DNA from 2 places in the Dorea sp. AF24-7LB genome. Region 1 is predicted to be linked to the other one. Evidence: riboswitches for the same ligand, from Rfam matches in the RefSeq annotation. Region 1 holds a riboswitch; the other holds the start of a gene.
The links. A riboswitch is a leader RNA that binds a small molecule or an ion and turns the genes downstream of it on or off. The one in region 1 is predicted to bind FMN.

Region 1 (15,623 bases):
CCGGTTGTTGAAAATGTGATCTGATATACACCTTCTGTCACTTCTTCCGGTTCAAAGTCATAATCTACACTGATGTCCACACTTTGATCTTCATCGCTTAACTTCCAGCCCTGTGCATTTGCCCATGTTTTCAGATCTGTATCCAATGCCTGTGAATCATTGATCTCATCTACTGTTTTGAAGAAGTTGAACGCCATAACCGCTTCATTTGCCTTTTCATTCTTAACGAACGGCTGGTTGACTACAAAGATTGTTCTCTCGATGCTTGTTCCATCTGCGGTTGTAAATGTAACCGGATACTGTCCTTCTTCTTTCTCCAGTTCGTATTCTACTTTTGCAATGGATATATAATCATCTGTCTCTACTTCCCATGCCTGCGCATTGGAGAACGCGATAATCTCTTTATCATCCATTTCTTCCACATCGTCAACATCAACATAGAAGTTGTTTGCACTGATTTTTTCTTTTCCGTCTTCACTTGTCACTTCGTGGTTGCGGATGACACGCATATTTACCGTAACGCTGGTCCCCGGAACTGTCTCCACCATGATTTCATAATGAACACCTTTGAACAGCACACTCAAAACTTCTCCGGTCATCTTACCGTCTTTTACATCTACAATATCAATATCTTCCGGACGGATGACAACGTCTACTTTTTCATTCTTCTTAAATCCATAATCCACGCAGTCAAATACAATATCATCAAACATGACTTTATAATCATCTATCATCGTTCCTGATAAAATGTTGCTTTCACCGATAAAGTTCGCTACGAAACGGTTTGCCGGTTCATTGTAAATATCCTGCGGCGAACCGATCTGCTGGATCTCACCATTTTTCATAACAACGATCTTATCCGACATCGTAAGTGCCTCTTCCTGATCATGTGTTACGAAAATAAAGGTGATACCGACCTCCTGCTGGATCCGTTTCAACTCATACTGCATCTCTTTTCTGAGTTTCAGGTCAAGCGCAGCAAGCGGCTCATCAAGAAGCAGCACTTTCGGCTCATTGACAAGCGCTCTTGCAATTGCAACACGCTGCTGCTGGCCTCCTGAAAGCAGTGTTGTATTCTTGTCTTCAAATCCTTCCAGTCCGATAAGCTTTAACATCTTCATGACTTTCTGGTCAATGATGTCTTTTCCGACTTTTTTTATCTTAAGCCCAAATGCAATATTTTCATAAACACTCAGATGTGGAAAGAGTGCGTATTTCTGAAACACCGTGTTCAGTTCCCGCTCATACGGCGGCTTATTACTGATCTCCTCGCCATCAAAAATCACACTTCCTTCGTCTGCTTCCAGGAATCCTCCCAGAATCCGAAGAAGTGTTGTCTTACCGCAGCCACTTGGCCCGAGCAGTGTTACAAATTCATTTTCATAAATGTCAAGATTGATTCCTTTTAACACAACCTGGCTGTCAAAACTTTTGACAATGTTGCGGAATTCAATGATCTTATTCTCTTCCATCTCACGTCTCCCTTCTATAATCTGTCAGCTATAATATCTCAGCCTTTTATCGTTCTCGTCTGTTTAAAACATCGGCGGGTTGGTGATCCACAATACTTTTGCTTCCCCGCTCCCATGATTATATAAATAATGGCTTCTGGAACCATCCATATAAAACGTTTCCTTCGCCTTTACTTTATATTTCTTCTTGCCACGCACAATTGTTATGCTGCCTTTTAATACATAGCCAAATTCTTCTCCCTGAAACGCCGACACTTCCCGGCTTTTCTGATGTGGCGCCAATGTTAAAATAATAGGCTCCATCTGGTTCTTTTGTGCATTAGGCACAATCCACTCAATCTGAAAACCTTCCTGTTCATCCACAAAAAAATCCTGCTGTCCGAATACAATCTGATGCTCTTCTTCCTCATGGAAAAAGTCTGACAGATTACTTCCAAGCGCTTCCAGAATATCTTCCAGCGTTGCGATACTCGGCGTTGTCAGATTTCTCTCCACCTGGGACAGAAAGCCTTTTGACAGCTCGCTTCTGGATGCCAGATCATTCAGCGTCAGGTCATTTTGCAAACGCAGTTCTTTCAATTTCTTTCCGATATCCACCCTATCACCTCCGAGATATATTTTCGTTCTGGAGTTTTCTATTACTATACTTTATGTTCAAAATTACCGAACAAAGTTTATTATACACGGTTACGGGAATATTTCAAGAGATTCACAGATTTTTTGAAGCCTGGTTCTAGTTTTTTTGGATATTTTTTCAAAAAAATTAAAACCTGTATTTCCCACCAGATGGCAACTTGCTGAAAACTGCATTATAATACAAGCAAGGACAGAACCCTAAAAATCAAGGCTCTGTCCTTCTTTTTTTCATCATTATCTAATATTTTCTTCTATCTTCCCATATGGAATATCGGGCTGATCTTCTTATAGATCAAAAATACGATCAACGATACCAGCACACCTTTTAACAGGTTAAATGGCACGATTGCAAAGATTACAAGCGTTGTAACGCTTGTAATGTGGCTGTTCACTGCTGTTCCCATGCCAACCAGTGCATCCATCGGCATCTGGAACGCTTTTGCATAAGCCGGTAATAATACGTATGCATTAAGGAAACATCCAAGGATTGTCATAAATAATGTTCCGCTAATCATACCAACGATAGCGCCTGTGCGGTTATGCTTTTTCTTGTAGATCAGACCTGCCGGTACCACAAATGCGCATCCGATCAGGAAGTTAGCAATCTCACCTACCCCTGCTGTCATGGTTCCATTTACCGCAAAGTTCAGAATGATCTTGATGAATTCAATCGTTGCTCCTGCCAATGGTCCCATTGCAAAACATCCGACTAATACCGGAACTTCACTGAAATCGATCTCGTAAAAAGATGGTGCAAACGGAAGCGGAATCTCGAAAAGCATTAATACTAATGCAATTGCAGATAACATTCCAACCTGTGCCATTACACGGATCTTTGTCCTGTTCTTTGTCTGTGCTGCTGCCATTGTTTTTGTACTTGTACTCATATGTTGGTCTCCTTTAAAATACTTATATTTAGAAAGAAAACTTCCGGAACTATGCATTACATCTTGCTGAAGTTTTTATATAGTAAGAAAATCAATTTCCTATTGCAACAATAAAACCCCGGTATCAAACAAAATACCGGGGTAATAATATTGCTTTTTCTATGCATAACTCTTCTCTCATCCAGACTTTACTGTCGGTATCGGAATTACACCGATTCAGCCGGTACGTATCATACCGGGTCGCGGACTATACCGCCGGTTGGGACTTTCACCCGACCCCGAAGAATCTTTCTCTTTGTTTTTTATTATAGTGCTGTACTTCTTAAATTGCAAGTGAAACTTTTCCGAAGTATTATCTCACACAAACATCCATTATGTCTGACTTTCAAAAATCTAAGACTGTCTGTCACCTGCCGACTTCCGGTCTTCCGGAAGTTCCTGATAACGGATACGTTCGAAAGTAAATCCCTGACCTCGCACTTCATTGATCTGTGTGATCGTAATAAATGCGTACGGATCGATGCTGTGGATCATTTCTTTTGTGGAATACAGTTTCCGGTTCGGAATGATGCACATAACACCTTTCTGTTTTTCATGACGATAACCGTTTTCAATATAGATCATCGTTGTTCCAAGATCGAGCTTGGATAATAAATCTTCCCGGATCTCTTCGTATTTCTCAGATATGATAAACAACTGTATCTGTGAAGTTCCAAGCAGCATCACCTTATTTAGTAGTACCGTTGTCAGCACCAGATTCAAAATACCGTACATCACCTGTTCTGAATTAGAAAAGAGGATCTGTGAAGAAAGCACAATAAAATCAACCACATACATAAGCGGTGCCAGTGGAATATGTGCCACTTTGTTCAGGATCAGTGCTATGATATCGGTTCCGCCTGTAGAAGCACCAACTCTTACAATGATACCAATTCCAATTCCCATAAGCACTCCCGCATAAATTGCGGACAGCAGCTGATTATCTGTCAGCGTTGTAATTCCCGGTATCTTCTGGACAACTGACAGGCAAAGCGGATATAAAAATGTACTTACAATCGTTGTAACTGCAAATTTTTTTCCGAGTATAAAAGCTCCTGACAGGAACAATATGACGTTTACACCTAATAATACAACCGATAGGGACATCGGCACATAATGTGTGATCGTAAGTGCAATACCGGTTGCGCCTCCCATGACAATACCTGTTGGTACGATAAATGCTGCAACTGCAAATGCCAGAATGATATTCCCCAATAATACTCCGGCAAGTGTGAACAATGTTTTTCCCCAATTTTTCTGCATACTAAACACCTCTCGCTTTTTTGTATTTTTTATTAAATTACTTTTGTAAAATTATTTTATTGAATACCTTTCATTGTCAGCTGGATTCTCTTTTTCTTAAGATCCACACTTAAAACTTTGACATCCACGATATCACCAACGCTTACTACTTCCAGTGGATGTTTTACAAATTTCTTATCGCTTAATTCTGAAATGTGTACCAGTCCGTCCTGATGGACACCGATGTCAACAAAGGCTCCAAAATCAATGACATTTCTCACTGTTCCTTTTAATACCATGCCTTCTGTCAGGTCTTTCATTTCCAGAACATCCGTGCGGAGGATCGGTTTTGGCATCTCATCTCGCGGATCTCTTCCCGGTTTCTCCAATTCTTTTACAATATCTTCCAGTGTGATCTCACCGATTCCAAGCTCTTCTGCCAGACGTTTTTTATCACGGATCGTAAGTGATAATCCTGTCAGTTTTCCTCCTTTGATATCATCTACGGAAAATCCCTGCTTCTTCAACAGTTCTTCTGCTGCCGCATAGGACTCCGGATGCACGCTGGTAGCATCTAACGGATTATCTCCGTCCTGGATACGCATAAAACCTGCACACTGTTCAAATGCTTTCGGTCCCAGCTTTGCTACTTTTAATAATTGTTTCCGGTTTGTAAATTTGCCATTTTCTTCACGATATACAACGATATTTTTGGCAATCGCAGAAGAAATACCGGAGATATAGGAAAGCAACGGTGCGGATGCTGTATTCAGATCGACACCGACTTTATTTACGCAATCTTCTACAACACCGGAAAGTGCTTCGCTTAATTTCTTCTGGTTCATGTCATGCTGATACTGTCCGACTCCGATCGATTTCGGATCGATCTTCACAAGCTCAGCAAGCGGATCCTGCAGTCGTCTTGCAATGGACGCTGCACTTCTCTGCCCGACATCAAAATTCGGGAACTCTTCTGAAGCAAGTTTACTTGCCGAATATACAGAAGCTCCTGCTTCATTTACAATGATATACTCTACTTTTTCCGGAATCTCTTTTAATAACTCTACGATAAACTGCTCAGATTCTCTGGATGCAGTTCCATTTCCTACTGAGATCAGTGATACGTGATACTTCGGAATGATCTTCTTTAATAAATCTTTGGACGCCTGGATCTTCTTCGGTGTTGTCGGTGCAGTAGGATAGATGACTGTTGTACCGATAACTTTTCCGGTCGGATCTACAACTGCAAGTTTACATCCGGTTCGGAATGCCGGATCCCAGCCAAGCACGGTTCTTCCTGTGATTGGAGGCTGCATGAGAAGCTGCTCTAAGTTCTTTCCGAACACTTCGATTGCTCCATCCTCTGCTTTTTCCGTCAGTTCACTCCGGATCTCCCGCTCGATTGCCGGTGCGATCAGACGTTTATAACTGTCCTCTGCTACTTCTTGAAGTACCGGAGTCGTATACGGATTATCTGTGCGGATGATCTGTTTTTCCAGATATCGTAAGATATCATCCTGCGGTGCTTCTACTTTTACAGTCAGGAACTTCTCTTTCTCTCCACGGTTCAGCGCAAGGATGCGGTGTCCCGCCAGCTTGCTGAGTGCTTCTTCAAATTCGTAATACATCTCATAAACCGACTCCTGTTTTTCGTCCTTTGCAGTGGAAATAAGAGTTCCTTTCTGCATGGTTCTCTTACGGATCCAGCTTCTGTATGCCGCTTCATCAGACACTGCTTCTGCGAGAATATCCTTCGCGCCGTCCAGCGCATCTTTGACTGTCTCTACACCTTTTTCTTTATTAACATAGTCTTCTGCCAGCTTCTCCAGCGGCTCTTTTGCTTTCTGTAAAGTAATCAGTGCTGCCAGTGGCTCCAGTCCCTTTTCCTTCGCAATCGTCGCACGGGTTCTTCGTTTCGGGCGATACGGACGGTAGAGATCTTCTACCACGACCAGTGTCTGTGCCGCAACGATCTTTGCTTTCAGCTCTTCTGTCAATTTTCCCTGTTCTTCTATACTTGCCAGTACCTGTTCTTTCTTCTCCTCTAGATTCCGTAAATAGGTCAGTCTTTCATATAATTTACGAAGCTGTTCGTCGTCCAGTGTACCAGTTGCTTCTTTTCTGTATCTGGCGATAAATGGAATTGTATTACCTTCATCGATCAATTTTACAGCCGCTTCTACCTGCCACTTTTTTACGCCTAATTCTTCTGTAATCTTCTGATTGATATCCATAATTATATCCTTTCTGAATGTTACTTTCTGTGGCTTTCCACAATCTTTCTTATTATAGCGAAAATGTCTCTTTCTTGCAATGGAACAGTAAATACAGAGTTCACTCTGTTTTATTGAAAACAGCTATTTATTATGTTATACTTAAGGTTATCATAAAAGAAAAAGGAGATTCTTGATCATCATGAATCAAACAGTACAAACAAAACCATTGTCCAAGCAGCAGCAGAAGTCTATGGAAACGAAAGCTCGGATTTTCGCCGCTGCCAAAAATATTTTACAAAAAGACGGATATGAAGCATTGTCGATTAAAAATATCTGTGACGAAGCTGGGGTTTCCAACGGAAGTTTTTATCATCATTTCAAAACAAAAGACGATCTTCTTTCTTATTATATAGAAGAGCAGCCGAGCATCAATCCGGATTTTCTTGATCTTCCGGCTTCTCCGGCTGAAGCTAAAGAAGCGATCATCTACGTCTATCTGAATTATGTACATTACTGCCAGGATCTGGGCGTAGAATTTATGTCGAATTACTATACACCAAAGAACCAGTCTCTGAACCCGCTCATCCGTACGGAGCGTCCTTATCCGATCGTTACGGTCCACAATTATCTGCAGAAATGCATGGATGCCGGAATTTTACAGATATCCGGAGATCTGGAAGCTCTTACAACCGATATCCGTATGATCGTGATCGGTAACGTTTTTGAATGGTGTCTGAAAGAAGGACATGCGGATTTTGAAGGAAATATGAAGCGAAGTCTGGAGACTTATCTGAACGGAGCATTTTAAATCATGTACACTTTTCTTGTAAATCCCGGTTCTAGAAGCGGCCTCGGTCAGACTGTCTGGAACACACTGGAACAATATCTGAAAGAGAACGAGATCTCTTATCAGGTCTTTTTCACTAAATATCAGCGGCATGCCTCGAAGCTTGCCGCTCATTTGTGTGCCGATCCATCTTTGGAAACACTGATTGTTCTTGGCGGTGACGGCACTTTAAATGAAGTCATTGACGGCATCAGCGATCTGTCCGGCATCACACTTGGATACATTCCGATTGGGTCCAGCAATGATTTTGCAAGGAGCATGGGACTTTCCCGGGATCCACTCACAGCACTTAAACATATCCTTAAGCCTTCCCGTTTTGCATACTTAAATATCGGAGTGACAGAATATGAAACAGACAGCAAGCCTTATTGCCGGCGCCGTTTTGCTGTCAGTTCCGGTCTTGGATTTGATGCCGCTGTCTGCCATCAGGTAATCGTCTCTCCGCTGAAACGATTTCTTAATAAGCTGCATCTTGGAAAACTATCCTACGTTGGCGTTGCACTTTCCCAGATTTTCACCATGACACCCTGTGATATGCACATTCGGCTTACGGAGCTGTCCGGTGATACAGAAGAAATACTTTTTCACAAAGTTTATTTCGCTGCGGCTATGAATCAGCGCACAGAGGGCGGTGGATTCCGTTTCTGTCCAAAAGCAGATCCTTCTGATGATATTCTGGATGTTATTGTAGTAGAAGGATTCCCGAAAGCTGTCATTCTTATGCTTTTGCCAACCGCTTTTAAAGGATGGCATGTATTTTTCAAAGGAATCCATACATATCAATGTAAAAAAGCAACTTTTACCAGCCCGAAACCACTTGCGGTCCATACAGACGGAGAACCGGTATATTTAAAACGAGAAATTACCTGTTCTCTGGAACCTGAGAAAATTCGTCTGATTTTAAGTTAAGGAGATGTATTTTATGTATCACGGAATACTCATTTTTATTGTTTGTCTGTGTTTATTTGTTCTCTTTTTACTTTTCCCCCGGACAGGCAAACGGCAGGAACTTTTAAAATTGTATCGTGGAACCTGTTTTGCTCATCGTGGATATCACAGTATTGAAAATGGAATTCCAGAAAATTCTATGCCCGCGTTCCGGCAGGCGCTTTCCCACGGTTATGGCATTGAGCTGGATGTTCATCTCACCAAAGATGGCAGACTGGTTGTTTTCCACGATGATACTCTGAACCGTGTCTGTAAAAAATCCGGCACGATCGAAGATTTGACAGTTCCGGAGCTGAAAACATGCCGTCTCCAGGATACGGAAGAACAGATTCCTCTGTTTGAAGATGTTCTGTCACTGGTAAACGGACAGGTACCTCTTCTGATCGAATTGAAAATTCCCGGTCGTTCCACCGCTATCTGTCAGCATGTTCATAAGGCCCTTTCCTGTTATCATGGAAATTATATGATTCAGTCTTTTAATACGATGGGACTTTTCTGGTATCGCAGGCATGCTCCGGAAGTTCTGCGTGGACAGCTTTCTTCCAGACTTACGAAGGATCCTCTGAAAGAACTCTGGTTTTTACGTTTTCTTGCCGAAAACCTGCTTCTTAATTTTCTTGGCAGACCGGATTTTATTTCTTATAAACTGAAAAACCTTCCTAAATTTACTGTTTCTTTCTTACGGAAATTCTTTGGAACACCTACAGCTGTCTGGACACTTCGTACACCTGAGGCATTGCTGGAAGGCAAACGCTGTTATGATATGCAGATTTTCGAAAAACATGGTGAAAATTATTAAGAATAGATGAACATTGTTGTTGATTCTATCTTTTCATGTTATAATCCGTTGAGAAACTTAGCTAATCTTTAGATAAGACTTGTTATATAAAGGGGCGTAATTATGCAATCCATTACGAAAATCAAACAATTTATCCTGCGGTATCGTCATGCATGGGTTTTATTATATAGCTTTATCTACATGCCTTGGTTCTGTTATCTGGAGAAGCACAGATTCAGCCATTACTATCTGATCCACTCACCACTTGACGATTATATCCCGTTTGTAGAATATTTTATTGTTCCGTATCTGTTATGGTTTTTATTTATTGCTGTAACGATCGCATATTTCTTCTTTACGGATAAGAAAGGATATTACCAGCTTACAGCATTTTTATTCACTGGAATGACGATCTTCCTGATCATCTGCACAGTATTTCCAAATGAATTAAACCTGCGTCCGCACACATTTGCGAACGATACTGTTTTTACAAGACTGGTACAACAGCTTTACAGCACCGATACACCGACGAATGTACTGCCAAGTATTCATGTATATAATTCACTTGGCGCTGCTATCGCCATCGGACACAGCCAGGCACTGAAAAAACACCGCGGTATCCAGTTTGTTTCTTACGGACTTGCCGGACTGATTGTTCTGTCTACCATGTTCTTAAAGCAGCACTCTGTAACGGATGTGATCGCAGCAGTGGCACTTACCTTTATGATTTATCCGCTGATCTATGTAACACAGACAAAGCGGGCACCGAAGCTGTCACAGCAGCCGATCTAGGATAAAATATAATATTAAAATAAAAAGAATCGCAGTTGACTGATCTCTATAAACCAATCTGTCAATTGCGATTCTTTTTTATTTTCGTGGAGTGTAATCTTCTAATCACACTCCTCTTCTTTTTCTGATACCCGCGTATTGTTCCGTGCCGAACTTGGTATTCTGGTATCATATAATGTCCTTCGTATATGCTGCAAATGCAGATGGGATGGAATATTTCTCCCGGATCTCTCCCGGATGTATGAACAAAAATCCTTTCTCGTTTGTCTTCTCCAACTCATCCACCTGAATCTGATAACCTTTCATCTGCCACTCCACATGGCTGAAAATGTGCTTTGCATCCGGTAATTTTTTAATTCTTACCGGCATAAGTCCAATAGAACGGCAATAGTTTTCTGCCTCTTTTCTTGTCAGATGCCCTTCTACATTCGGCAGTTCATAGAGTCCGGCAAGCAATCCTTTTGCCGGCCTTTTGCGGATAGCAATCTCCTGCAGATCTTCAAACAGAAAAACGGTCTTTTTCTCAATCCGCCTTGCTTTTGCTTTTTTCTTCACCGGTAACTTATCTGTCAGCCCCTCTTTTTCTGCACGGCATATATTCTTAAGTGGACATTCTCCGCATTTTGGTTCGCCATTTGGCACACAGACAATCGCTCCCAGCTCGATCAGTCCCTGATTAAAATCACTGGCCGCATCTGCCGGGATGACTTCTTCGAGCGCTTTCTCCAACCTCTTCTTCGTGCTCTGCTTCATAATATCTGCATCATCTGCCAGAACTCTTGTTACTACACGCAACACATTGCCGTCTACTGCCGGTTTCGGAATTCCAAACGCAAATGAACTGATTGCTCCTGCCGTATAGCTTCCGATCCCTTTCAGTTCAAGGATTTTCTCATAATCTGCCGGAAATTCACCGCCATACTCTTCCATGATCTGGATTGCTGCTTTCTGCATGTTGCGTACCCGGTTGTAATACCCTAAACCTTCCCACAATTTGAGTAGCTTGTCTTCCGGCGCCTCTGCCAGATCCTTCACTGTCGGCAACGCTTGTAAAAAGCGATCATAATATCCCTTCACCGCTTCTACCCTTGTCTGCTGCAGCATAATCTCTGATATCCATATTCTGTACGGATCCGGGTGATGTCTCCACGGAAGGTCACGGTGGTATTTCCTGTACCATCCGGTTAATGGTTCTGCCATCTCATGAAGCTCAGGCTGTCCAAGCACAACCGGAACTTCATCCGCAAGCGTCATGCTGTCTGTCGTCACTACACAGTCTCTTGCCAGGATCTTTACTCCTGCATCCGCGGCTTCCTGTAAGGCTTCCGCAAATTCCGGATGTGTCTGCCTGTTTGGCGTAAAATAGCGTACACCTTTCATCTGTATCACAAACAAGACGTACGCTTCGTACCCCGCTTTTCTTGCTTTCTTTAATTCCTGTACATGCTTTACGGCACGTTCACTCGGCGCATCCGGAAACCGGACTACACCGTCTTCTTCCAATGTAACTCCTTTAACTTCCACCAGAATCTTCTGATTCTTCGTCTCCACATAGAAATCAAATCTGGAATTCTCGTATGTGTACTCCGGCTTTACAAGTACCGGATCCGGCACCAGTCCACCGGCGCAGAGCCATTCCTGCGCTACCTTATTCGGCGCCTGGGAATCCATATTGATAAGTCTGTCGCCTTTCTCTACTGCGATAAGATCCCATCCTGTCTTACGCTCAGGGTTATCGCTTTTCTGTATATACACCGGTACCTCCGGCTGCAAAAGTTCCGCACAGCGTCCTGTATTTTTCACATGGACAGTCTCTGTACGACCGGCACATTCCACATAAGCAATAAACCGGTTCGGTCTGTCTATAAAACTGCCCGGATAAATATTAGGATACTTCACTTTTCTTCCGTCCTTTTAATTCTTCCTGTTCTTCTACATACGCCTGGATCGCCTCATTTAACGACAGCATCTTCTCATCCAGTGTTGACACCATATCTGCACACTCTCTGAGATCCCGGCTGATATATTCCGGCGCATTTCCCTCAAATTTGTAATAAATCTTATGCTCCAGACTTGCCCAGAAATCCATCGCGATCGTCCGGATCTGGATCTCTACCTTTGTATCTACAACACTGTCTGACAGGAAAATCGGAACCGATACAAGCATGTGATAGCTCTTGTAGCCGCTTGCTTTCGGATTCTTAATATAATCTTTGATCGATAATACCTTTAAATCACTCTGGTTTCCAATCATCTCTGCCAATCTGTATATATCAGAAGTAAATGAACAGATCAATCTTACTCCTGCAATATCGTTGATGTATTTTACCATATTCTCTATGGATGTCTCATACCCGTATCTTTTTAACTTCTTCACAATACTCTCCGGTGTCTTCACACGTGTCTTAATGTGCTCGATCGGATTGTACTGATGTACATGCTGGAATTCGTCATTTAGAATCTCCAGTTTCGTTCCTACTTCCTTTAACGCGGAATTATAAAGAAACATAATGGTCTTCCAGCTGTCCACATCTTCGTAATTCTTAATTGCATTCTCCACGATTGCCTCTCTCCTTCCGTCCTTCGAAGCTTCTTGCGGCACCCGAAGAGTATAACATAAGCGGCCAGAAATTGTTCCTGTTTTAATAGATTTTTAAGGATTAATATTCGATTCCTTCTCTTGCTGACTGTCCCTTGTCATATGGATGTTTTACTTTTTTCATCTCCGTCACATAATCGGAAGCACGGATGATCCGGTCTGACACTTCATGTCCGGTCATAATGATCTCCAGTCCTCTCGGCTTATGCTCCAGAAAACTCATCAGTTTATCTTCATTCAGAAGATTCAGAGAAACTGCGCACAGTATCTCATCTAAAAATAATACGTCAAACGGACTACAGAATTTGATTATCTCATCTAATGCTTTCGTGTTATAATGCTTTAATTCTGCCCGTTCATCAGAATTCATCTGATTGTAAAATTTGATCTTATCCCTGCCCGGAAGGCACGTTACATTCGGAATCTGCTCCAGGATTGCACGCTCACTGGAAGAATTGTTCTTCATGAATTGAAACATCAGAACCTTAAGTCCGCTCCCCGCTGCCCGGATCACCTGTCCTACTGCCGCTGTTGTCTTGCCTTTTCCTGTTCCGTAATATACATGAATTCTTCCGGTTCCTATCATTGCTAACATCCCCGCTTTCTGTTTTCTCTTCTTTCGTTACCTCTTAACAGTATACCATGAATTCATGTCCTGTGCATTTAGAAATCCAATTTCATGTCTCCGAATTGAATCCATCCTTTTTTTCGCATCCATTCACTGATTCCCAGTGTTACGACTGCCGGAAGCACAATCTGTATCAGCAGAATCTTTAACAATACAACCGCTCCTGTCTCACTTGCGATCATCGTCTGCCAGGTCATGATCTGCCCTACCAATCCTGCCGTTCCCATTCCTGATCCGGTTGCATTACCTGTCATATGCAGAAGAACTGTGCCTGTCGGTCCTAAAACCGCGCTGGACAGGATCACCGGAAACCAGATTATCGGTTTTCTTACAATATTCGGGACTTGCAGCATAGAAGTTCCAATTCCCTGTGCAAGCAGTCCTCCAATCTTATTCTCTCTGTAGCTTGCCACGGCAAATCCAACCATATTACAACAGCAGCCTATCGTCGCCGCTCCTGCTGCCAGACCGGATAAATTCAAAATAATTCCCAGTGCCGCCGAACTGATCGGCAATGTCAGTATCATTCCCATCAGTACAGAAACAATGATTCCCATCAAAAATGGCTGCTGTTCTGTTCCCCAGTTAATAACCGAACCAAGCCACACCATAAATCCGGAAATCGGCGGTCCAAGGATCAGCCCTACAGCAGAACCTGTTCCGATGCTTATAATTGGTGTTACAAGAATATCCACTTTCGTTTTTCCGGAAACAAGATGTCCGAAATAAATCCCTACATACGCTGCAAGGAATGCACCTAATGGTTCTCCCGGACCTGAATAAACCATTGCTCCGTCAACCAGAACTGTTCCTGCCAGCAATTTACTTGCAAATGCGCCTGTCATACCTGCTGTTGCCGCAGATACAACAACCAGCGGGCTTTCATTAAATTTGTAAGCAACTGCAACACCAATTCCTGCTCCTGTCAGAGACGCAGCTACTTTGCCAATTACAAACAGTATCGTTCCTGCCTGCCCGGGAATAAAACTTCCGATCTGCTGAATGATCGTGCCGATGATCAGCGTTGCAAACAAGCCCTGCGCCATCGCACTTAGCCCTTCAATAAAAATCCGATCCAACACTTTCTTTACTTTTTCCATTTTCCCACCTCATAATTACACCCAATACATCATCTGTATTGTTATGTGTCTTGTCATTTAGGAAAATCCTATCATAGCTTCTGCCAAAAAGCAACTTCCATAAAAAGTTTACTCTCTAAAAGTGTTTACTTTTTCTCAGAAAACGACTATACTCATTTCATTATCAGGAAAGCGAGGGAACACTTATGTTTCGTTTATGGGGCAAAGAATTTAAAGACAATCATATGCTTCGGGACACTGTGATCTGTGATGATTCAGATGATACAAGAACCCATAAGATCTTTCACGCACTGGAAGAGATCTGCTATGAATTTGATCTCAGCAAACCAATCTGGCTGGAATCTACGATAGATGAATTTAAACGCCACGATAAGACAAGATTTTATCAGGATAATTTTGTAGATTCTATTGATTTTGATTATCTGGAAATCCATATTATAGAAGAATAAAAAGGAGTTTTATCATGCTGGAACCAATCGGATTATCTTTACAATTTTTAAAGAAAGAAGTCTATACCGGTTCTCATCACGGTATGCGCTATTTATTGCAAAAAGATGAGGATACATTAAAAGCATGTACCTATCCGGAACCATATTGTTTTGAGAAGACTGCTGATGAGAAGAAAGAATGGAAGAAATTTGAATTTTCCGCAGATGGACTTACGCAGGCCTTGGAATGGCTGTCGGAAGTTCACGAAAAGTCTTATAATGATTAAAATTCGATATTCATGTAAAATGTAAACAAAGGCACAAAAAATGTCATGTACCGGTTCTTGCTGATACATGACATTTTTTACCCAATTTTTTTATTCGAGTCCAGATGTCTTACTCACAACGGATAAAATACACTTTGCGAGTTTTATCCGCTGATTACTCTTCAAGTACTTCTTCTGCGATATTTCTTGCATGGTCAGAAATACGTTCCATACAAACCAGCGTATCTAAGAATACAATACCCGCTTCTGTATTACATTCATTATTAGACAGTCTCTTAATATGACGGCTCCGCAGTTTCACCTCAAGGTCATCCACTTTTGTCTCTTTTTCAATAACGCGCAGTGCCTTCTCATGGCTCTGCTCTTTAAATGCATCCAGTGCATAGAAATAGCTTTTCGCAGTCTCCTCAATCATTTCTTTTAACTGCTTCTTTGCTGTCTCAGAGAAGGATGCTTTCTTATCTCGGAGTGTCTCTGCAAACTCAGAGATATTTTCACAGTAATCACTGACACGTTCCATATCGGAAAGCACCTGTAACAGATGTGCTGCCTCCTGATGCTCTTTCTCACTGATCTGTAAGGAAGATAATTTGATTGTATAATTGGTAATTCCCGCACAGAGTCTGTCAACATCACTCTCATCATTTTTCAAAATATCAATTGCTTCCTGATCCTGTGTATACAATACATCTTTTGCAACTTCAATGGATCTCCTTACGATCTC
Region 2 (15,623 bases), on a different contig from region 1:
AATACATCTCCGGTAAGGCACTCCGAATGTACCCGGCATAACACATTTTCTCCCTCTCCAATCTCGCCCATAACAAGCGCAATATGATGTTCCTGATTCAATTTATTCACATAACAATACGCAGTAAATAATCCGTATTTTGTCGGCATCTTCGTTACCGCCTCGCAGGAAACGAGTGTTTCTTTTACTTTTCTGTACTCCTGCAGCTCTTTGATGGTCATTGTCGGAATTCCATGTTTTTCTGCAAATGCTTTTAATTCGCTTGTACGCATCATCGTACCGTCTTCCCTCATGATCTCACAACATAACCCACATTCTTTAAGCCCGGCTAAGCGCATAAGATCTACGGTTGCTTCTGTATGTCCGTTCCGTACCAGTACACCGCCGTCTCTTGCAACCAGCGGGAACATATGTCCCGGTCGCCTGAAATCTTCCGGTTTTGCACCGTCTTCAATGCATTTTCTTGCTGTAAATCCACGTTCCTCTGCTGATATTCCGGTTGTTGTATCCACATGGTCAATAGATACGGTAAACGCAGTTTCATGATTATCTGTATTGTGTGTAACCATTGGTGCCAGTGAAAGGCTTGCTGCTACTTCTTTGCTCATCGGCATACAGATTAGCCCTTTCGCATGCACTGCCATAAAGTTTACATTTTCTGTTGTCGCATACTGTGCCGCACAGATCAGATCACCTTCATTCTCTCTGGTCTCGTCATCCATAACAAGAATATTTTTCCCATCCCGCAATGCTTGTAAAGCATTTTCTATCTTTTGAAATTTCATAGTTTCTCTCCTTCTATTTGACTAAATTATTAATTCTCTGCTGAACCTGTCATCGACAGTTTCCTCTTGATCTCCTGTCTGTTAATACCCGTAACGTTCCAGAAATTCTGCTGTAATTCCACCTGATTTTGAAGATTTACCATTTTTTCTATCTGTATTTCCTTCTGGTTTCTGCAAATTACTGTTCCTTTCCCGCAAGAATTTTTCCACATATTTTCCGATACAGTCTGTTTCCAGGTTTACCGGATCCCCCACTTTCTTTTCCTGCAATGCAGTATGACTCAGTGTATGTGGAATAACAGATACCTGAAAGGTTTTATCGTCAACTGCCGCTACTGTCAGACTGATTCCATCGATTGTGATCGATCCTTTTTCTACTATATAGTGTAGTATCCCAGCTGTTGTTTCAATCGTATACCATATTGCAATACTGTCTCTTTGCATTTTGCGGATTGTGCCTGTCCCATCGATATGTCCGCTGACAATGTGACCGCCAAATCTTCCGTTTGCCGCCATTGCCCGTTCCAGATTCACTTTGCTTCCTCTTCTAAGAAGTTTAAGGGAAGTCCGGTTCATTGTCTCATGCATAACATCTGCACAAAAACTGTCCGTGTCATATTTCGTCACTGTCAGACAAATACCGTTGACGGCGATGCTGTCTCCTATATGAATATCTTTTAATATTTCCTTTGTCTGGATCTGAAGACGGATTGAGGCATCTTCTGTCCGGATACTGCTTACCTTTCCAACCTCTTCTATGATTCCTGTAAACATTTATATTTCACATCGCTTTCTATTAAAAAATCTTCTCCGATCTGTTTGAGCCGACTGTTCACCAGTTGATATGCATCTGCCGGTTCATCAACGCCCATACCGCCTACCGGTCCGATTCCGGTGCCCCCGAAAATCTTCGGTGCAATATAAGTCTGTACACGGTCCACAATCTGTGCTTCTAATGCACTTGCATTTAATGTGCCGCCTCCTTCCACCAAAATGCTGTCAATTCCAAGTGCTCCGATTTTCTGTACAAGCTCTTTAAGATCTATTTTCCCATTCTTCTTACTGACCACCAGAACTTCACAGCCTGCTTTTTGATAAAGTTCTATTTTCTCCCGGTTTATTTCACATGTTGCAAAAATTGTCCTTACCTGCCTTGCTGTCTTCACAATCTGCGAATCCGTTGAAGTGCGAAGTGACGTATCACAAATGATACGGACCGGATCTTTTCCATTGGCAATCCGGCAGGTCAAAAGCGGATCATCTTTTCTGACTGTTTCACTTCCTACCATGATCGCCTGATATTCCAGTCTTGTTTTCTGAATGCACATTCTTGCCGTCTCACCGGTAATCCATTTGGATTTTCCGCTTGCAGTTGCAATCTTTCCGTCCATCGTCATTGCATATTTCATTAATATATAAGGAATTTTTGTTGTTATATATTTCCGAAAAATATGTGTCAGTTCCATGCATTCTTTTTCCAGAACCCCAACTTCTACTTCCACGCCTTTTGATTTCAAAAGCGCAATACTTTTTCCTGCCATCAAAGGATTCGGATCTGTCATTCCTACAACAACTTTTCGAATCCTGTGTTCTAAGATTGCTTCCGTACATGGCGGCGTCTTTCCATAATGACAACAAGGTTCCAAAGTCACATAAAGAGTTGCTCCTTCCGAAGATTCTTTGCAGTTCTTTAATGCATTGCGCTCTGCATGCAGTCCGCCATAATATTCGTGATAACCTTCCCCGATAATCTTTCCGTCTTTGACAACCACAGCACCTACCAGCGGATTCGGGTTCACTCTTCCCTTTCCTTTTTCAGCAAGCGTAATCGCACGCTGCATATAAAATTCTTTCTCATCTGTCATTCCTTTTTCACCTCCTGTTTTCTACAGCAATAAAACACGTTTTGCGAGTTTTATTTGCTGATTAGCGGGTCGTTAAATGCAACCATTCAAGCATGGCGCATTTTCCTCGTCGCCATAACAAAAAAGAAAATGCCTTGAATTCTACCTCATTCAAGACATTTAAAAGTTTCTTTTGATTATTTTATCAGATATAAAATATAAAAAGCTCTGAAATGGATGTTCATTCCAGAGCTAAATGTTCAAATCTGATTCTTCGTATTGCTTATCAAAGATTCTTCTCATCTTCTTTCATCCAGACTATACTGTCGGCTTCGGAATCTCACCGAATCATACCTTACGGCTCGCGGGCTTTACCGCCGGTAGGGACTTACACCCTGCCCTGAAGATAGTTATTCAATTGACTGCCTTTATTATAGCACTGCGCAAGAATCTGTCAAGAGAGAGTTTTATCCCCACACTTCTTCTGCTACTTCTTTAACGAGTGCAAGTTTTGCCCATTGTTCTTCTTCTGTAAGTTTGTTTCCAATCTCGCAGGAAGCGAATCCACACTGCGGACTTAAACACAGACGGGAAAGTGGTATATATTTTGCAGCTTCATGAATTCTTGCAATGATCTTGTCTTTGTCTTCCAGTTGCGCAGATTTTGTTGTCACAAGTCCGAGTACAACTTTCTTCTCGCCCGATACGGCTGCCAATGGCTCAAATCCACCGGAGCGCTCATCGTCAAATTCCAGATAATATGCGTCTACATTTTCTCTTGCAAATAATACTTTTGCAACGCTGTCATATGCTCCGCTGCTTGCATAAGTAGAATGAAAATTACCGCGACATACATGTGTATTGATGATCATATCCTCTGGTTTTCCTTCAATTGCAAGATTATTAATACGAACAAGCTGCTCTTTGATCGCTTCCAATCCTTCTTCATCTGTTCCGAAAAATGCTTTTGCATTTGGATCTACCAGCATGCCCCAGGAGCAGTCATCTAACTGTAAATTTCTGCATCCTGCTGCATACAGATCTTTGATCACTTTACGGTATCCTTCTGCAATATCCTGCACCAATTCTTCTGTATCTTCATAATATTTGCTCGTATTCGGCATTGCAAATGGCATGATCATCTGTTCTAAAAACTGTGCCGGAGCAGGAATTGTCTGTTTTGCAACTGTGTTTTCATCTTCCAGTGCTTTCACAAAACGGAAATGCTCTACAAACGGATGCTCTCCTGTTACAGCTACTTTTCCTGTCAGGTAAGTGTCATCGATCATAGCTGCTTCCCCGTGGAACGGAAGTCCTGTCTCTGTTTTGCTGTGTCCGACTCCGTCAAATCCCCACATGAAATCCAGATGCCAGGTTGCTCTTCTGAACTCTCCGTCTGTGAGCACTTTGTATCCTGCTGCCTTCTGTTTTTCAACCAGTGCGCGGATTTCCTGATCTTCTACACTTGTCAGTTCTTCTTTTGTAATGGTTCCTGCCTCATATTTGCTTCTTGCCACTTTCAGCGCTTCCGGACGCAAAAAGCTTCCTACATAATCATATCGAAATGGTGTGTTCTGTTTTGCCATTGTAATTCCTCCTCTGTAATCTATTTTTATTTGCTTTGGTATCTTGTGTACAATGGCTATTATATCGGCATTCCTGTTATTCGTAAAATACACAAAAATAGTTGTTTGTCATAACTTTAAGCTATATCAAGCAACTATTTCTTATACGCATTATTTATAATTAAACTCTAAAAAACTATGGTGACAGCGGATTTGTAGCATATTTCCGCAGTGCCTTAAGATACGCATCTCCAAGTTTACTCGGATGAAATTTCTTATGCAACAGAATTCCAATCTCCATCTCACCTTCTTCATCCAGCGGAACTGCAACAATGTCTGAACTATTCAGATCTTCATCAATCACACCACTGCACACCGTATATCCATTCAGACCGATCAGCAGATTAAATAATGTTGCCCGGTCTCTTACACGAATATTTTTCGGACGCTCTACCATGCTGAATATTTCCTCCGAAAAATAAAATGCATTATGCTCTCCCTGTTCAAACGACAGGTACGGATATGGTTTCAGTTCTTCCATTGTCACGCTTTTCCTGCCTGCAAGCGGACTTCCGGAACTTACAAAAATATGCGGTCGTGCGACAAACAGTCTCTCAAAGCGGAGATCATTCGACTTCAGAAGCTTGTCGATCACCGCTTCATTAAAGCAGTTCTTATATAAGATTCCGATTTCACTTTTCAGACTTGCCACATCTTCAATGATTTCATATGTCTGCGTTTCGCGTAGAGAAAAATCATATTTTTCATTTCCATATTCTTTAATCAAGTCAACAAAAGCGTTTACTGCGAAAGAATAATGTTGCGTCGATACACAGAATTCCTGTTTTCTGGCACTTTTATTCATGTATTTTTCTTCCAGAAGTTCTGCCTGTTCCAACACCTGTCTTGCATATGCAAGAAATTCTTCACCGTCTTTTGATACAACAATTCCTTTGTTGGTCCGATCAAAGATCCGCACATGCATTTCTTTTTCCAGCTCTTTGATTGATTTTGTCAGACTCGGCTGTGAAATAAACAGTTCTTTTGCAGCTTCTGTCATCGTACCTGCCTTTGCAACTGTAACTACATATTTTAATTGTGCCAGTGTCATCCTCCCTGCTCCTTCCTGTGTGGCATTTGGTGTTATCATACTTTCTTTTTCCTTTCATTGTCAACTTTTTTTGATTCTTGTCTTGAATCCCCTATTACCCTCCGCTATAATAGGTTATTGATGATTGGAGGAAAAAAATATGATTTCTACAAAAGGCAGGTATGCCCTTCGCGTTATGTTAGATCTTGCCATGCAGGATCCTGAGCGTTATATTCCGCTGAAGGAAATTGCCTCAAGGCAGGAACTCTCAGAAAAATATCTGGAGATCATCCTGAAAACACTTGTAAAACAGAAACTATTACGGGGTATGCGTGGAAAAGGCGGCGGATATCAGCTGACACGCGCACCGAAAGACTATACCGTTGGCGAGATTCTCATGCTTACCGAAGGTAATTTATCTTCCGTAGCCTGTCTTGCACCGGATGCTGAATCCTGTGACCGTGCTTCGTGCTGTCTCACATTACCAATGTGGCAAAAATTCGATTCTATGGTGCATGATTTCTTTTTTGGCATTACCTTAGCCGACCTTTTGGAAAATCGCTCTGGTCAAACAACAGAAAATCAATCACAGGAGTTGTAACAAATGAAATTTATTAAACAATTTGGCATTATTCTTGCCATCTCTTTTATCGGAGAGATTATGAATTATCTGATTCCTCTCCCGGTTCCGGCAAGTATCTACGGTCTTGTTCTGATGCTTCTCTGTCTGCATTTTGGAATTGTACATATTGATTCCGTGAAGGATTCCGGCAAATTTCTCATAGAAATCATGCCACTCATGTTCATTCCTGCGGCCGTAGGTCTGATTGAATCCTGGAAAACCATTGGTTCCAAAATCGGAACTTACCTTATTATAACGGTATTATCTACCATCTTTGTTATGATTGTCGCCGGTCACACGACACAGGCATTTATCCGCTTTTCAAAAAGCAAAGACAATCAGGAAAGGAAGGACTCATGAATTTTTTTGAAAACTCTGTCTTCTTCGGCGTCACAATAAGTCTGATCGCTTATGGCTTTGGTCACGCCCTACAGGGCAAGTTTAAGCTGGCTATACTGAACCCGCTCCTCATCTCTGTGGCATCTATTATCGCCCTGCTTGCGGTCACCCACATTGATTACAAAGCTTATTACAGTGGCGCACAGTACCTGAGTTATCTGCTCACGCCTGCAACCGTCTGTCTGGCAATTCCATTGTATGAACAGTTCGAGCTGCTGAAGAAAAATCTGGCCGCTGTCATATGTGGAATCTTCTCCGGAGTTTTTGCATCCTTATGTTCCATTCTTGCAATGGCTGTATTCTTCGGCTTATCCCACAAAGAATACATTACATTCCTTCCGAAGTCTATTACAACAGCAATTGGCATTGGTGTATCAGAAGAGCTTGGCGGATATGTGACATTAACGGTTGCCGTAATTATCCTGACCGGTATTCTCGGTAATATTATTGCGCCGTTTATCTGTCGCCATTTCCGAATTACAGAACCGATTGCACGCGGAATTGCTATTGGAAGTGCTTCGCACGCCATCGGTACTGCAAGAGCTATGGAAATGGGCGAGATTGAAGGTGCAATGAGCAGTCTTTCCATTGCGGTGTCGGGACTTATCACAGTTATCGGTGCATCCATATTTGCACAATTTATGTAATATCAAATAACTATGGAGGATTCTTTATGCGAAAACTTGTAATTTATCTTTCGAGTTATAAAAAAGAGAGCTTTCTGGCTCCCTTTTTCAAACTTCTGGAAGTCGTTTTCGATCTGATCGTACCACTGGTTGTGGCACGGATCATCGACGTGGGCATTGTGAACAATGACCGTATTTACATTTTACAGCAATTTCTTATCCTGCTCCTGATGGCAGCGATCGGACTTGCCTGCAGCTTTACGGCACAATTTTACGCCGCAAGAGCCAGCGTAGGCTTTGCTACAAAAGTAAGACAGGCTCTGTTCGACCATATTCAGACGCTTTCCTTTACAGAGCTGGATACACTTGGTACAGACACGCTGATCACAAGGATCACCGATGATGTAAACCAGGTACAGAACGGTCTGAATCTTGGGCTTCGTCTTCTTCTTAGAAGTCCTTTCATTGTAATCGGTGCAATGGTTATGGCATTTATGATCAATGTGCGCTGTGCCCTGATCTTTGTTCTGGCGATCCCGATTTTATTTGTCGTCGTATTTTCAATCATGCTTGTCAGCATCCCGCTTTTCAAAAAAGTACAGGGACACTTAGATCATGTAACCGGGCTTACGCGCGAGAATTTAACCGGTGTACGTGTTATCCGGGCTTTCTCCCAGGAAGAAAGCTCTGTCCGCGACTTTGACAGTGCCAACCTCGCTCTGACAAAATTAAATGAATTTGTCGGACGTATTTCTGCATTGTTAAATCCACTGACTTATCTGTTGATCAATATGGCAACGGTCTTTCTGATCTACAAAGCCGGAATTGAAGTAAATCTTGGAAATTTAAAGCAGGGACAGGTCGTTGCCCTTTATAACTACATGGCTCAGATTATTGTAGAGCTCATCAAACTGGCTTCCCTCATTATCACTCTGAATAAATCCATGGCATGCGCAGATCGTGTAGCTTCTGTCTTCAACCTTTCTTCTTCCATGACTTATCCGGAAGAAACAAAAGCGGACAATGACAATACCGACACAGCCGTTGCTTTTGAGCATGTCAGCTTTACTTATGAGGGCGCAGGTGCCGCTAGCCTGAGTGACGTTTCATTTTCTGTAAAGAGGGGACAAACCGTCGGCATTATCGGCAGTACCGGAAGTGGTAAGTCTACACTGGTAAATCTGATCGCCAGATTCTACGATGCAACTGCCGGTTCAGTTTTTTTAAATGGAAAAAACATAAAAGATTACAGCCGCAATGATCTCTGCGACAGAATCGGCGTCGTTCCGCAGAAATCCGTTCTGTTCAAAGGCACCATCCGCGATAATCTCCACTGGGGCAATCCGGATGCAACAGATGAGGAGCTCTGGAATGCACTGGATGTTGCACAGGCAAGAGATGTTGTAGAAGCAAAAGAAGGTTGTCTTAATTTTGATATTGCACAGAACGGACGTAACCTCTCCGGCGGACAACGTCAGCGTCTGACGATCGCCCGTGCACTTGTCAAACATCCGGAGCTTCTAATTCTGGACGACAGTGCCAGCGCACTTGATTTTGCCACAGACGCAGCACTTCGAAAAGCACTGCATAATTACTGCAAAGGAACAACAACTTTCCTTGTTTCCCAGCGTGCAGCCAGCATCCGTCAGGCAAATCTCATCCTTGTACTGGATGATGGATCTCTTGTCGGTACCGGAACTCATGATGACTTATTAGAACATTGCAGTATTTATCAGGAAATCTATTATTCGCAATTTCCGGAAGAACGCAATAAAGGAAGAAAGGAGGCAAACGTATGAACCCGAACAAAAACAGCTCCAACCAGAAAAGCTTAACAACTCTCTGGAAAGTATTACGTTTTATCGGAAGATATCGCTTCCTTCTGATTCTGTCTATCCTGTTTGCCTGCATCACTGTCGTCATGCAGTTATATGTGCCAATCCTGTTCGGAGATGCGATTGACCAGATCATCGCGGAGCATCAGGTACATTTCCATAAAATGATATATTTCCTCGGTCGCATAACAACTCTGGTTATCCTTTCCAGTATCATTACCTGGTTTATGAATATGATCAATAACCAGCTGACTTACCGTACCGTACAGGATATCCGTTCAAAAGCGATCCGGCAGATTCAGCGTCTGCCACTTTCTTATCTGGACGGACACAGTACCGGAGACATTGTAAGCCGTGTCATTGCAGACACAGACATATTATCTGATGGTCTGCTTCTTGGCTTCACTCAGTTGTTTTCCGGAATTGTAACAATTATTGTAACTTTACTTTTCATGTTATCCAAAAATATCTGGATTACTTTACTTGTCATCGTATTGACACCGTTTAGTTTCTTTGTTGCGAAATTTATTTCTTCTCGTTCTTATGAGATGTTCCACAAGCAAAGTACTACACGTGGAAAGCAGACAGCTCTTATTGAAGAAATGATTGGAAACCAGAAAATCGTACATGCTTTTGGATATGAAACCACAGCATCTACACGCTTTGATGAGATCAATCAGGATCTGAAAGAATACAGCCAGAAAGCTGTCTTTTACAGCAGTCTGACAAATCCGTCCACACGTTTTGTCAACAACATCATTTACGCAGGTGTAGCGCTTCTAGGTGCCTTCCTTGTTCCTTATGGAATGTTGACCGTCGGCGGGCTGTCCGTTATGCTCTCCTATGCAAACCAGTATATGAAACCATTTAACGATATCAGTTCCGTCATTACAGAGCTGCAGAATGCGCTTGCATGTGCTTCCCACATTTTTGAGCTTCTGGAAGCAGAGCCGGAATCTGCGGATTCAGCAAATGAGCTGACAGATATAAAAGGAGAAGTGACCATTGATAACGTATCCTTCAGTTATGATCCGTCAAAAGAGTTGATCCGTGATTTTAATTTAAACGTAACACCGGGTATGCGTATAGCGATCGTTGGTCCTACAGGCTGCGGAAAAACAACACTTATTAACCTGCTTATGCGGTTCTATGACGTTCAGAGCGGTTCTATTTCCATTGATGAACAGAACATTCAAGAGATTTCCCGCCATTCTCTGAGACATAGTTTTGGTATGGTTCTTCAGGATACATGGATTAAATCCGGGACTGTCCGCGAGAATATCTGTATTGGAAAGCCTGACGCAACAGATGAGGAAATTCTCGAAGCTGCTAAACGATCCCACAGTCTTGGATTCATCCGTCGTCTGACGGATGGGCTGGATACGATGCTCCACGAAGACAGCTTAAGCCAGGGACAAAGGCAGCTCCTTTGCATTACGCGTGTCATGCTCTGTCTGCCGTCTATGCTGATTCTTGATGAGGCAACTTCAAGTATCGACACACGTACAGAAGTGCAGATTCAGGAAGCGTTTGACAGACTCATGCAAGGACGTACCAGTTTCATCGTTGCACACCGTCTCTCAACGATCCGAAGCGCCGATCTCATCCTTGTGATGAAAGACGGAAAAGTAATCGAACAGGGAACACACGATGCACTGATGCACGCCGGCGGTTTCTACAAAGACTTATACAACAGCCAGTTTGCAAAGGTAACCGAATAATTATAACAATAGACCCTACCGAACCTGCCACTGGCTGATTTCTATAAATATTATAGCGACGCAAAAAGCAGATTCTGTATGAATGCTCTTCATACGGAATCTGCTTTTTATAACTGATTATTTATTCTGTTTTCTATATACTCTTTTTGTATACATTCTGCCTGAATTCTGCAATCTAATAATCTTATACGTCATATACTCCCATGATCACAATACCGATTGCGACAAACAGGATCATCAAATAATGCTTCCATGAAAGCTTCTCCTTTAGGAAGATACGGCTCCACAAAACCGACACAACGCAATAAGATGAGATCATCGGCGCGCTCATTGTAAGATGCTTACTGTCTGCAATTGCAAAAATGTAAGCCAACTGTCCTGCTGTTTCACAAATAGCTCCTGTATACTTTGGAACTTCTAATTTCAATGTAAAATGATCTTTCTTGATCACAATCACATAAATGAAGCAGACAACAGCTGCGATGAAGAATGTCAGCTCATATGCTACATTTGCACTGCTTTCATTCAGTGTCTCAAGAACACGGTTATCTGCATATGTCCCTGCTGCATCCAAAAGGCAATATGCAAGCGGCAGTGCCAGAGCCAGCCAACTCTTCGCATATTGATAATTTCCTGCTTCCTGACGCTTCTTGCGAAGCTCATCATCCTCTTTGGACTCAACAACACCCAGGCCGATTACTCCGACGCATACAAGAATAACTGCAATCAGTATTGCCTTATGCTCTGTATCAAACTGTCCGGTTACCAGCGTTGTTACTGCTACAAGTGCGCCGGATGCATTACAGATTGGTGAAGAGATGGACAATTCAATGTACTGCAGTCCCAGATATCCCAGTGTCATAGAACCGATATATAATAAAGATACCGGTAAATATGTCCAGATTACATGAAGGTTAATCTCTACTCCCTGAACAAATATCTCAATCGCCGCATGGATACCCATAACTACACCAACAGCAATTACCATTTTTAAATGATTGTACTTTTCATTACCATTACGGCAGCCAATCTTCGAAAAAAGATCTGAGCCACTCCAGCAAAGAAGTGCAATCAATGCAAGCCAAAACCACATTTTTTATTTCTCCTCTATTCTTTAGTTTTTCTCTGTATCTTCAGTCTTAGCTCCATCAAGGCTTTCCAGGCTAGAGAAAAATAATTCATAGAAGTCATCTTCTGCTGTCAGCATCGGGGAATTCTCACCACCGCCATTCGTGCTGCGTTTCATTGCCGCGTGAAATTCTTCACCACTGGCAATCAGCTCCATCTCATATAGCTCGTATCCCATCCCACGGCAAGTTCTGCAAAAAGCACTCACCGGATCGGATTCCAGGCGCGTCCCAAGAAGCTGTTTTCGCAAATCCGGATCCTTCCCTGCCCTTGTCTGCAATTCATCCAGAATCTCCACCACGTTTCTCATATTTCTCACTCCTGCTTTTTCTTTTGTGGACTTCACATGACTAAATTGATACATGAATCAGTCACCATGATACCAAAAGTAGGAATACCTTGTCAAATAATTCGAATGTCTTTTATCTATTTTCAGGCTTTTCTGCTTTGTTTGCCTATCAATAATGCCGCCATCGGCATCACGATAACGCATGCAATCGCACCAAATATCATAGATACACAATTTTGAAACAGTATTTTTGAATTCAATAATGTTTCCAGCGTATAATTCCGCATCTTCAAATACGAAAATAGCAATAAAGATTCTCCAAGATAAGCAAATAGTAATGTATTCACTGTTGTTCCGATTACTTCTCTTCCAATCTGTATTCCACTTTCTATAATTTCCACAATACTCATATCCGGTTTATGAATGCTGATTTCATATACAGAAGTTGTCACAGTAAGCGCCATATCAAGCACAGCTCCTAATGTACTGAGTATAATCACAGCTATTGCAACATTACGCATATTGATATCAAGATCCATATTATAATACAACACATCCTCTTCTGCCGCCTGAATCTCATTCAGCCCTCCCGTTTCGCTGCTCCATACTATTATATAGATAAAAACAAATAGAACTGTCATTGTCAGTAATGTTGCTATAAATGCACTCTTTGTCTTGACATTTGTGCCATTTTGATAAAATAACGTTATGCAGGAAATAATGACAGCTGCTCCGACTGTAACCAGAAGCACCGGTGCACCCGCGGCCATGAGCCAGATTGCCAAACTTAGAAACAGCATATTTCCACACAATGAAATAATGGATACAACCCCTCTGTCTCCACCAATAACGACAATCAAGAACAGTAACAGCAAACCAAGTATTATCAACATGTCTTCTTCACCTTCCTCACTGTTAATTTCATCATCACAGATGTGATCAGAATGGATACAGGTATTGCCAATACAATTCCAATACTCTCTACAAAGAATCTACATAATTCGCAAGGTATATGCAATCTGATAATCGTCATAAGCCGAACACTGTTATTCATTCTGATCAGACACATCGGAATCAAACCACATCCAAATACAAAAAGCAACACATTAATCATTGTTCCCATAATGTCATATCCAATCTCTCTTCCGGACCGAAACAACTCCCGGAATGTAACTTCCGGCTTCTTCGTAACAAGTTCACTCAGCGCCGCTGCAATTGCCACTGCAACATCCATAATTGCTCCAAGTCCAGACAACAAAATCTCCGCATGAAAAATCTTGTCTGGAGTATCAATGCTTCCCAAATATTCCATCGTAGAATAATCTAACTCATCAACATGACGAATCACAACGTCAAATACTCCCATGATCATCGCCAGTACGAGCAATGTTGACACTAGCGCTGCCCATGTTTTTCTATGGATTCCGTTTAAACCAACCAATGTAAAAACTGCAAAGAAAATTACCATTTTATTACAGATTGCTACCACGTCTGCCTCATCACTACTACTTAGAAATCCGATTGCAAATATTATGATGTTGATTCCCACCGTCACGATAGTGAGTATGCCTTTCTTTCCCGCAATGGTCATCAATATAAATATCAAAAGTCCCAATAATATGACAAGTTCAGCATCCCTTTTCTTTCCTTGAATACCGGAACCCACATTACTGTAAGATCCACTCAACAGTACTTTATCGCCTTTGTGATATTTCTGTTTCAACATTCCTGTATCTGTGTATTCATTGGAAAAGTCAACAACTTCTCCTTTATTTTTCCCATTCAGCACGACACCCCGAATCTTTTGCTTATATTTGATCTCATGTGTTCCGCGGGTGCTCTTATTCTCTCCCACCTTGCTTGTCTCAACTTTTGTCAGTTTTGCAATCGGCGTCTGATACAACCAGGCATCATTCATAACAAATATAACCATAATCAGATATATCATTCCGAATATTCCATATAGCTTTGCTCTTTTACTTTTCTTTATGTATTCTTTTATTTTCTTTGCAATCAGTTTCATTTTTTTCTTTTCTTTTCTCATTTTATCTGTAATTTTAAATTTACAAGATGACCATACAACATATCATCTTCGAATTCTTTATATGTTTCGAATGTACCAGTTACCTCTATCTCTGTCTCATCTTTGGGGTATTCATCCTGACTATTTCTTTCCTGTTCGGAAAATCTTTTTGTATAGCTGTCTGCATATCGGAACCTCCTACTGCAAAGCTTCTTTCAGTGCACCGTCTACCCATGCAGCAGACTCTCCTCCTACATAGATGAACAGATCACAATCTGATACTTTTGCAAGATCTGCTGTTGTCGGTTGATAGCTGTGTAAATCCACACCATTATCAAGGAGCATGGTCAGTTCCATGTTCTTGCTTTTTTATGAATAAAGCCCTCCGTTATTTTGCATATTTTCTAAAAAAGCATACAAAAACAAGACGGTATCTTTTTATACCATCCTATTTTCCAGAAACGTTTTATTCAATCATTCATCCTGACCTTCTGGCTTACCAAGGAGAACGTAAGCAAAATCCAACAGTATGCCGGAAACAGAGAAACTACAGCTATTAACACAAAATTTCCTGTACAGTAACATGCTGTCCTTGTATAGATTTCAAATAATTAACTAACTCTGTCATCTGTTTTGTCTTGTATCTGGCTTTTGCCATTTCGATCTCTCCCCTTCAATTTGGAAATCGTTTTCATTTTATCACAGCATTTAATCTTGTCAATATAATTTGGAAATCATTTTCATTTTTCTTAGATTTCTTCTGGTACTTTGTTCGTTCCCATCAGTATCAAAACCATATCTTCGCATAATGCTTCGGAAGGATCCGGGTTAACTTCTATAAAACAAAAAGAATCTGAAAGTCTTAACTTTCAGATTCTTAAGGAGCAGGGGATGAGAGAATCGAACTCCCGCCAAAGGTTTTGGAGACCCCTATCATACCACTTGACCAATCCCCTATGTGCTTGTCTGTGTGATTGACACTAGACATTTATACCACAGATTAGCACTATATGTCAATACTTTTTCTAAATTTTTTCATTTAATTTTTATATCCCTTTATTTAGAAGGCATGATTTCCTATCGCATAAATAAGGCGACAGAAAAATCTGCCGCCTTATAATTATATTCTGTATTATATTTATTTTGCCACTTCTGCACGTCCTATTCCGATATCCATCTTCTTGAATACACTGAGCAGGACTTTTCCAATTGCGAGTACAAGCACTGCTGCTGCAATCGCTTCCGGGATTCCGGATGCTGTTACGGTTCCCATGACAAGGCCCCATACTGCACTGACCGCAACATCTTTTGCTTCTGCATACTGCTTTGCAAACAAGAGATAAATACTTCCCATCACACAGATTGTATTCACCATTGATCCTGCAAATCCAACAATTGGAAGTGCAATAACTGCATTCATCTTAATCTTCTCAAACAAAATCCAGAGCCATCCTGCAGCTACTCCGATCAAAATTCTGCATCCTACAGATATCCAGATTGCCTTTACTACACCAGTAAGTCCTGTTGTGCTCATAAATGGTGAGAATGCAAAGGATAACAATGTTGGAGCCATCGTGTTGCTGATCAGAGAGCAAATACCAAATACGCCGCCAAGAATTGCTCCTGCTGCCGGTCCAAGTAAAATTGCTCCGAGAATTACCGGGATGTGTACCGTTGTCGCCTTAATAATCGGAAG

Region 2: another riboswitch for FMN. It lies ahead of ribD (bifunctional diaminohydroxyphosphoribosylaminopyrimidine deaminase/5-amino-6-(5-phosphoribosylamino)uracil reductase RibD); the one in region 1 lies ahead of DWY31_RS03460 (ECF transporter S component).

The regions. Positions count from the first base shown of each region.
Region 1 covers NZ_QUFR01000002.1:211,414-227,036, forward strand. Annotated here, with positions in the region: partial or broken gene DWY31_RS14310 (ABC transporter ATP-binding protein) at 393-1,472, opposite strand; gene DWY31_RS03455 (helix-turn-helix domain-containing protein) at 1,536-2,069, opposite strand; gene DWY31_RS03460 (ECF transporter S component) at 2,360-2,995, opposite strand; FMN riboswitch at 3,161-3,285, opposite strand; gene DWY31_RS03465 (YitT family protein) at 3,389-4,297, opposite strand; gene DWY31_RS03470 (Tex family protein) at 4,354-6,510, opposite strand; gene DWY31_RS03475 (TetR/AcrR family transcriptional regulator) at 6,692-7,300, shown strand; gene DWY31_RS03480 (diacylglycerol/lipid kinase family protein) at 7,304-8,248, shown strand; gene DWY31_RS03485 (glycerophosphodiester phosphodiesterase) at 8,262-9,086, shown strand; gene DWY31_RS03490 (phosphatase PAP2 family protein) at 9,189-9,857, shown strand; gene mutY (A/G-specific adenine glycosylase) at 10,026-11,756, opposite strand; gene DWY31_RS03500 (GTP pyrophosphokinase) at 11,743-12,417, opposite strand; gene DWY31_RS03505 (cob(I)yrinic acid a,c-diamide adenosyltransferase) at 12,518-13,051, opposite strand; gene DWY31_RS03510 (PTS transporter subunit IIC) at 13,120-14,184, opposite strand; gene DWY31_RS03515 (hypothetical protein) at 14,370-14,633, shown strand; gene DWY31_RS03520 (GNAT family acetyltransferase) at 14,648-14,899, shown strand; gene DWY31_RS03525 (Na/Pi cotransporter family protein) at 15,054-15,623, opposite strand, start outside.
Region 2 covers NZ_QUFR01000009.1:95,117-110,739, forward strand. Annotated here, with positions in the region: gene DWY31_RS10050 (bifunctional 3,4-dihydroxy-2-butanone-4-phosphate synthase/GTP cyclohydrolase II) at 1-785, opposite strand, end outside; gene ribE (riboflavin synthase) at 867-1,559, opposite strand; gene ribD (bifunctional diaminohydroxyphosphoribosylaminopyrimidine deaminase/5-amino-6-(5-phosphoribosylamino)uracil reductase RibD) at 1,541-2,650, opposite strand; FMN riboswitch at 2,927-3,041, opposite strand; gene DWY31_RS10065 (5-methyltetrahydropteroyltriglutamate--homocysteine S-methyltransferase) at 3,097-4,215, opposite strand; gene DWY31_RS10070 (LysR family transcriptional regulator) at 4,391-5,305, opposite strand; gene DWY31_RS10075 (RrF2 family transcriptional regulator) at 5,445-5,885, shown strand; gene DWY31_RS10080 (CidA/LrgA family protein) at 5,889-6,266, shown strand; gene DWY31_RS10085 (LrgB family protein) at 6,263-6,952, shown strand; gene DWY31_RS10090 (ABC transporter ATP-binding protein) at 6,979-8,730, shown strand; gene DWY31_RS10095 (ABC transporter ATP-binding protein) at 8,727-10,487, shown strand; gene DWY31_RS10100 (EamA family transporter) at 10,672-11,580, opposite strand; gene DWY31_RS10105 (hypothetical protein) at 11,602-11,925, opposite strand; gene DWY31_RS10110 (YibE/F family protein) at 12,048-12,797, opposite strand; gene DWY31_RS10115 (YibE/F family protein) at 12,791-13,927, opposite strand; partial or broken gene DWY31_RS10120 (metal ABC transporter solute-binding protein, Zn/Mn family) at 14,135-14,287, opposite strand; tRNA gene DWY31_RS10135 (tRNA-Trp) at 14,813-14,883, opposite strand; gene DWY31_RS10140 (ECF transporter S component) at 15,066-15,623, opposite strand, start outside.